DNA from 2 places in the Nostoc sp. DSM 114167 genome. Region 2 is predicted to be linked to the other one. Evidence: riboswitches for the same ligand, from Rfam matches in the RefSeq annotation. Region 2 holds a riboswitch; the other holds the start of a gene.
The links. A riboswitch is a leader RNA that binds a small molecule or an ion and turns the genes downstream of it on or off. The one in region 2 is predicted to bind cobalamin.
Positions count from the first base shown of each region.

Region 1: another riboswitch for cobalamin. It lies ahead of NSTC731_RS31885 (DUF1636 domain-containing protein); the one in region 2 lies ahead of NSTC731_RS31220 (energy-coupling factor ABC transporter permease).

Region 1 covers NZ_CP195116.1:7,580,344-7,584,611, reverse strand. The annotation lists gene NSTC731_RS31890 (alpha-keto acid decarboxylase family protein) at 1-1,069, shown strand, start outside; cobalamin riboswitch at 1,552-1,723, shown strand; gene NSTC731_RS31885 (DUF1636 domain-containing protein) at 1,746-2,162, shown strand; gene NSTC731_RS31880 (cobalt-precorrin-6A reductase) at 2,165-2,902, shown strand; gene NSTC731_RS31875 (PEP-CTERM sorting domain-containing protein) at 2,991-3,593, shown strand.
Region 2 covers NZ_CP195116.1:7,442,466-7,446,733, reverse strand. The annotation lists gene cbiQ (cobalt ECF transporter T component CbiQ) at 1-530, opposite strand, end outside; gene NSTC731_RS31225 (energy-coupling factor ABC transporter substrate-binding protein) at 527-829, opposite strand; gene NSTC731_RS31220 (energy-coupling factor ABC transporter permease) at 816-1,592, opposite strand; cobalamin riboswitch at 1,619-1,758, opposite strand; partial or broken gene NSTC731_RS31215 (hypothetical protein) at 2,023-2,115, shown strand; tRNA gene NSTC731_RS31210 (tRNA-Met) at 2,481-2,554, opposite strand; gene NSTC731_RS31205 (peptidoglycan DD-metalloendopeptidase family protein) at 2,720-4,268, opposite strand, start outside.

The DNA.
Region 1 (4,268 bases), 140 kb from region 2:
TATACTGGAAAAAGCTTCCCAACCTGTGATTATTGCTGATATTGGTGTAGCTCGTTATCACTTGCATGAACAATTGCGAGAACTGCTAACAGCTACCGGATACCCTTATGCCACGATGAACATGGGCAAAGGATTGCTAGAAGAAAGCCACCCCCAATTCATCGGCATATATAATGGTGCTGCCAGTGAGGAATCTGTTAGAAAACGTATTGAGCAAGCAGATTGTGTTTTAACTATCGGTGCTTTGATGACTGATTTCAACACAGGCAAGTTTTCTGCCAAACTCGATCCCAGCCAAACTATTGAAGTGCATGGGGAGTATGTAAAAGTTAAACATGCTTTATACAACAATGTCGCTATGGCAGATGTGCTTTCTGCTTTAAGCCAACGGTTGCAGCACCGCGATCCTCAAACGCTTTACTTCAAATCAGCAACAGAGAATTTAGATCCTGGTTTTATAGAGCCTATCGTTGGCGACTCTTCGGCACCGATTTCGCAGCAACATTTTTGGTATAGATTTGCTCATTTTCTCCAAGAAGATGACATTATTGTTGCCGAGACTGGAACTTGTTTGTTTGGCGCTTCTACCGTTCCTTTACCAAAAGGAGCTACTTTCGTTGGGCAAGTACTTTGGGGATCGATTGGTTACTCTGTTGGTTCATTACTTGGTTGTGCGTTGGCGAAGCCCACCGCAGGTATCGCTGCATCACAACGTCGCTCCATCCTACTAGTTGGTGACGGGTCTTTCCAAATGACTGCACAAGAACTTTCAACCATCTTACGCTATAATCTAAAACCGATTATTTTTTTACTCAACAATGATGGATATACTATAGAGCGTGATATTCACGGTGAACGTATGCCCTATAACGACATTCAACCTTGGAATTATCATCAGCTTCCTGAAGTTTTCGCTGGCAATGCCTGGGCAATTAAAGTTAGTACCGAATCCCAGTTAGACAAAGCATTACAAACAGCTCAACAAAACCATGACCAACTTGCTTTTATTGAAGTTGTCATGGATAAAATGGACAGCCCAGAGGTTCTGTTGAAAATGTTACAGCAATAAAGCAACATACTGGCTCATCAACTTACATCTAGTTCTCTACCTTGGCTTGATTTATTAGGTACAGAATACGGCGATGCTTTGTGTTGTTCCCTCAAAATTGTAGATGTCCACCCCTTAAGTTCTAACTGATACAGTTAAAGTAACGTGAGTTCGACAAGCCCTTTTTTGACCTCTCCCCCAACCCCTCTCCGACACGGAGAGGGGAGCCAAAACCCTAATCTTTCGTTGCTCCTCCCTTTGCCTGTGGGAGAGGGAGGTTGTCCGGGAGAAGTTCATCGAACTCCTAAGAAACAAGGCAGGAGGCAGGAGGCAGAAGTTAGAGGGGAAGAGGATTTGACTTGTTTCTTTCGCCCTTCCCGCAGGTGCGCCTCCGTTGGAGACTCACGTTAAAGTAGTAAAGATGCACAGTATTTTATCTGGTCGTCCAGTTTGAGCGTGAGCGCAAAGTTTGCTGTTTCGTATTCTCCGATAACCCTAGTGTATGATCGATAAGGTTATTCGGTTCTGGTGGGAGTCAGCTACCAGAGGTAACGGGGAAAGTTCGGTGCAAATCCGGCACTGTCCCGCAACTGTGAACTAATTTGAGATTCAGGAACTAAATCGAAAATCTCAAATTGAGTGAGTCAGGATGCCCGCCGAAATAGATTTATTAGTTTCACATATCTGCGAGGTACAGATGACTACGACTGTAAATATTTCCCCAACCAGTCCAATGGAAGTTGCTGAACATACTTTATTTGTTTGCAAAACCTGTGCCAGTGTTTGGCAAAATGGAAAACGCTTAGGTGAAAGTGGTGGTGAAAAACTTTTACACCAACTTCAGCAGCTGGCACAAGATTGGGAGTTACGAGATCGATTCCCGATTCAGGAAGTTGAATGCATGAGTGCTTGTAATCGTTCTTGTGTAGTTGCCTTTAGTGCCAAAGGCAAATTAACATATTTATTTGGTGATTTAGCCGTTGATGGGAGTGCGTCTGCGGTATTGGAATGTGCTAGTCAATACTATGCTAAAGCAGATGGTTTGCTGCCTTGGTCAGAACGTCCAGAAGCGATGAAAAAGGGGATTTTAGCAAAAATTCCACCTTTATCTTAATGATGCGCGTTTTGATTCTGGGTGGGACAGGTGATGCAGCAGAATTAGCTGCCAAAGTTACGACTATCCAAGGGTTAGAAGTAATCACCTCTCTAGCTGGCCGCACCCGCGAACCGTCAGTACCGCTAGGCGATTTACGGGTTGGAGGCTTCGGCGGTGTGGCTGGATTGGCTAGCTATCTGCGAGTCATGCAAATCGACTTATTAATTGATGCAACCCATCCTTTTGCTAGTCAGATTTCCTGCAATGCGGCAGATGCAGCAACGGAAGTTGGAGTTCCCCGTTTGATGTTAATCCGTCCGCCTTGGGAAAAAGAAAGTGGCGATCGCTGGATTGAAGTTGACAGCGTTGCAGCCGCAGCAACCGCGCTGCAAAATCAGTCAGAGCGAGTGTTTTTGACAGTTGGTAAACAGGAACTCGCCGCTTTTGCTCATTTGGAGAAAATTTGGTTTTTGATGCGGATGATTGACCCTCCTAGCGATGATGCTTTAGTACCGCCGGGGATCGTATTGTGCGATCGCGGGCCTTTTACCCTCAATAATGAAAGACAAATCCTGATTCAGAATAACATTGATACCATCGTCAGCAAAAATAGCGGTGGCGATGCGACAAAGCCCAAGATTATTGCCGCGCGAGAACTGGGCGTGAAGGTTGTGATGGTAAATCGTCCACCTGTACCGCCAGGGGAACAGGTTAGTAATGTTGATGCTGCTTTGGCGTGGTTATGCAATCGCTGTTAGTAAATAGCCAAGATTGATAATACTATCTTTCCTTCCGTATAATACACGGGAGCCTTCTACAAGATCCGCGATCGCAGTAACGACTTCCATGAAAAATCTAGCTTTATCTGCCATAACCCTCGTCACCACATCTGGATTAGTTTTCGGGACAATGCCATCTGCTTCTGCTTTAAGTTGGAGTTGGAATTATTCTGGTACTGGCATAGAGGCGAATGGTACTTTCACTACTAATGACACCCCTAATGATTTGGGTTTTTACTTAATTACTGGAATTACTGGTACGCGAAATGGTGAAACAATTACTGGTTTGCAACCCGCTGGGACTCCGATCCCAGGAAACGAACCTTTTAATGTTGATAATTTAATTAGTCTTAATACTCAGCAGTTAACAGGTGATGGTTTTGGGTATTCCACTTCGGGAGGAAACTATTCTAGTCCATTTTTTGCAAGTTTTTTGCCGACACCAGGTTATTTAGAGGTATTTTCTGCGCCGCCAATCATACCAGGTTTTGAAAATTTAGGATTAGAAGATAGTGAGTTACCTATTAGTTTTTCTGCAACTATAGTCACTGTTCCTGAACCTACTTCTATCCTGAGCTTACTCATTCTTGGTACTCTTGGCACATTTTCAGTACTCAAAGGCCACAATCTATCCAAATTTACTCAGAAGAAACTCGAAAAAGTTTCCTAAAACCATCAATAACAATTCAAAATTGTACCCTTATAGGGATCTTGCTACGCGTTTATGTGGCGGCCAAGATGCCATTGGTGTCAACTTAAGTTAAAAAGCCTTTTCAAATCTCGTTTCCAGCCTAGAGGCTGGAAATGTTGCTCTTGGCGGCTCTGCCGCCAGCAAGGGAGGCGGAGCCTCCTTGACGGCATTCCCAGTCGGAGACTGGGAACGAGACAATATCTAAAAGCTGGTTATAGGCTGACTTTCACGTTAAGTTGACACCAATGGCAAGATGCTCACCCCACAATATTGGATAATTTATTTCTTGGAGTTCCCTTAACAATGCAAGCCACCGCATTAACAATGCAAGCCACCGCATTAACAATGCAAGCCGACGCATTAACAATGCAAGCCGATGCATTAACAAGGCCGCCGATGCATTAACAATGCAAGCCGATGCATTAACAATGCAGCCGCCGCATTAGCATTGTAGGGTATGGTCAAATTTAATTCGCGATTATTTAATGAAATACTGTACTAAGTGTTGACGTTCGGTCTTAGACTCTTAAATTTACTAGAAAACTTGCGATTTTTCTATGGTTCATTGAAACATACAGATTAAAGTAATATAGCAACGGTGGTATCATTGCATCCAAATGATACCGTAATTTTGTCTAGATATAGAATTCTATC
Region 2 (4,268 bases):
TTGGCTGTGTTCAGCAGGATGAAAATAAACCGATACATTAGCAATAATAAATCGGTTAACAGCACTGGGAATCGTAAGTAACGCAGAGTTTGTAATATCTCTATGAAAGGGACGGTCAACATGAGAAAATATAAGCAAGAAACAGAGGCTAATGCTCTGGTTAAAAGTCCCAATGCTTGGATACTGCCACTATGGCTGATATAAATATAGAAGTGTCCGAGAGTCAGTCCATACCACGAATCTAATTTGACGCTTTGTAAATCAGGAATGGCAACTCCATTTACCATCAGGGCTGGTAAACTCGTCAAACAAAAAACTATGGTGAACGTTAACAACCGAAAATAAACTCCAGCCGGAATTCTTGCATAAATTACTGTCCAAATACTCATCCAAACTATGATTAAAATTTGTACTAGCGGATGGCTGGCAAGGGAAATAGCAAGAGTAGTAAATGCAAAAATTAGTTTATGTTCTGGTGGCAATCTCCGGAGTCTATTGGTATAAGCTAAAGTGTCTATTTGCAGGCTCATTCTTCACGTTTTTGTTGTTGGGAACGTCCTTTATACAACCCAATTGCATAACCGACTACTCCAGCACCTAAAGCTGCTTGTGAAGCAAATAATAAACTTTCTATTTCCCCACTAGCTGGTTCAAAAAATGATTTAAACCAGGGTTTATATCCAGGTTGGATTTCAGTAATTGCTTTTTCGGCTTTGTCATCGGAACCTGTAAATTCGCCACCACGGACAAATATTAACGGTGCAACTGCTAAAGCTAATACAGCTACTACCAACAGCCAGTTACTCAACCCTTTTTTAGACTGATTCATTTCTTTGGGGTTCCCGTTTGATTAATTTCAGCAATTCCAACTCTTGAGGATTATAAGATTGCAGCCAGTTCCACACCAATACAGTTAGCAACCCTTCACTAATTGCTAAAGGGACTTGAGTTATGGCAAAAATCCCGGCGAACTTGGTAAATGAAGCGAGAAACCCACCAATAGGTGCAGGAAAAGCTAAGGCGAGTTGGATAGAAGTGATAACGTAAGTGAGTAAATCTGCGATCGCAGCTGCTAGAAATATCGCAATTTTTTGTTTACCACCCAACTTGATTGTCAGATTATATATCCAGTAAGCGGCAAATGGCCCAGCGATCGCCATTGAAAAAGCATTTGCTCCCAGCGTCGTTAAGCCGCCATGCGCTAGTAACAAAGCTTGAAACAACAATACTAAACTACCCAAAACCGTCATAGTCAGGGGGCCAAACAGCACCGCACCTAACCCCGTCCCTGTAGGATGAGAACAGCTACCCGTGACGGAAGGGATTTTTAATGCTGACAGCACGAAAGTGAAAGCACCAGCCAGGCCTAGTAGCAGTTTTAGCTGTGGGTTAGCTTGGGTAATGCGAGTCAGACTACGCAATCCTAATAAAAAAAATGGTAATGCCACAATCCACCAAAAAATCGCCCACTGCACTGGTAAAAAACCTTCCATAATGTGCATAGCGTAGGCGGGCTTGGGTAAACCAACTACTAGATAAAAACTAATAACTCCCATCAGGCTTAGACTGACTAACGCCTGTTTTCTTTTCATAACCTGTACCTCGCAGATTTATGTAAACGAATTGATTCTAACCGGCGGGCATCCTGACTCACCTATTTTAGGTTCACAGTTGCGGGACAGTGCTGGATTTTCACCAGACTTTCCCCCTTGCGTCCGATGGCTGCTCCCCATCAGAACCGATTGGAGTAACTATATCACTATTACCAATTTTGAACAGCGATTTTTTCTTAATACAGCTGCCGCAATACGGTTCAGTTAAGGCTCAAACAGTTGTAAATTAGGTATTGCTTCCAAAAATGGAAATCAAGTACGGTGTATCTGAAAGAATTCTCATTAATGTATTACAAGATACAAAATACTGAGATATTCAAAGCAATAGAGATGGCTATTCCAGCAACTTCAATCGAAGAAGCGATGCCTTCGGCAAGCCGCTAAGAGCGTCTACGCTAAAACTAAGGTCGAAGAGGAACGTCATCGCTCGTTACCAGCACAACTGGTAGTTTGCTTGATAATAACAATGAGCCTGTGGTCGAGAGATGCAATGCGGGATGTACCTATTTTCAGGAGTGTCAGCTAAATGTAAAGATAAATATTTCTGATTAGTATTAATAATCAAACTATAGTAAATCTTAATCTTATATCATGTCCGGCTAATCACTTATGATTACCGGATCTGTGCAAAAATCCCAAAAGTCTCTTTCCCCCTGATCCCAGCAAGAACTGCCCTCTAAATGATAAGTCTTCAACCGGATATGATATTAAACGACCTTTCAGGGCTTCAATTCCAACTTTCATGACTATCACGCTGTTGAATGAGCATAGTCATTTGATAGTCAAAAGAGGCTTATATAGCAATTCAGCTCCCTAGTACTACAAATGCCTAGAAGCTGAAACACTTATATTATCTTACTTTTAAAATGGCTCAGGTCGGAGTTGAACCAACGACCCCAGGCTTATGAGTCCCGTGCTCTAACCAACTGAGCTACTGAGCCATGTTTTTCAAAATCATTAACTACTATAGCATATAAATTTGCTCAAGACTAGTCTGTTTTGCAATTTTGTTAGAACTTTCATTCTTATTGAGGTAATAAAAGTAGAAGAGGGAGGTAAACTCCCTCAACTAACAAAGCAATGATTTAGTTAAAGACAACTAAGAATTACAGGCGTTGTGGTAGAAAGGCTATTGGGTTAACAGCACCCTTGCCTGATGGATGAATTTCAAAGTGGCTGTGTGGGCCAGTGCTGTGACCAGTAGTACCCATTAAAGCAATTGTTTCTCCTTGATGTACCTGTTGACCCGGTTGCACCAGAATCTTGCTGTTATGAGCATAGCGAGTGCTGCTGCCATCAGGATGATGGATTTCGACGAGGTTGCCGTAGCCACCATTGTTCCAGCCGGCTTTTTCTATCGTACCGTCAGCTGAGGCAACAACTGGCGTGCCAGTGGAGTTAGCAATATCAATTCCCTTGTGGGGTCTTCCCCAACGCATACCAAAGCCAGAAGTGAGAGTACCCTTCGTTGGCCAGATATAAGCCAAAGTTGAACTAGATGGAGGAGGCGTAAGTTCGTCAATGGGTCTGGGAAGATATTGATCCACTGCTGCCAAAGGCGGTAATACCTGTGGAGAAACTGTGGTTCCTCGCATCTTTCCTAAAGAGTCAGAGGCATTTACTTTTCCAGGAGGCGTTGCCACCCTTGTCGCAGATTGAGTCCGAGAGGGAGTCCACTGGCTAGCAGAACCTAGATTAGGCAAGAATTCTGGGTTTACTGCTTCGGTAGGGCGTACAGTAGTACGCAATTGGGGCTTAGGCTGAACGCTATAGTTAGCCCGAATCGGTGTCGGAACTGGAATTGGTATTGCTACACTATTTGGTCTAGATGCAGAGTTAGGTACACTGAAATTATTGGGCGTAGAAATAGGAGTGAGTATAGCAGCATTATTTGCTTCGATCGCTGCTGCTGGCACAACTAAATTACCAGACTGTTGAGCGCGATATTTCTGCTGTAATCTCTGGATTTCCGCTTGTAAGCCCCGCAAACGGTCATTATTGTTATTGTTTACCCTTGCTACCCTATTTACTGGTGTCTTCGGCTGTTGCATTTCGGCAAAAGCTTGTGGCACTGGAATATCACCACCGACGCCATTAGACTTAGCTGTCGGGGGGGCCGTTTCTAAGTCGGTTGCACTATTTGCCTGAATCTGTACAGTTACCGGTGCAGGGACGGCAACGCTACTGTTGTCGGCAATAGTTGGTGATGGTGAACTAGGTAGATATGAGTTAGCACTACCAATATTCAAAGGGGAGGTAGCAACATTAGGAGTTTTGCTAGACTCTACAAAAGTCGGCTGATTCGCTACAGTTGCCTCAACTTTAACGGTAGGAATTTGAACCGCAGGAATTTGAACCGCAGGAATTTGAACCGCAGGAATAACTAGTTTTTGACTAATTCGCAGTTCATTGGGATTATTGAGGTTATTTGCTTTAACTAGTTCTGATACTGAAGTGTTGTATCTGCTGGCGATCGCTGCTAGTGTATCTCCAGGTTTAACTTCATAAGCTGTATGCGTCGAGGAGGCAATCACTATTGGCGCCGATGGTACAGATGCAGTGTCTCTTGGCTTCTGTTTTAACTTCGATACCAGGTTCGCTTGGCTTGCATCGCTAGAAGTATCTGACTGGACTGCTAATGCAGTCTTCTCAACC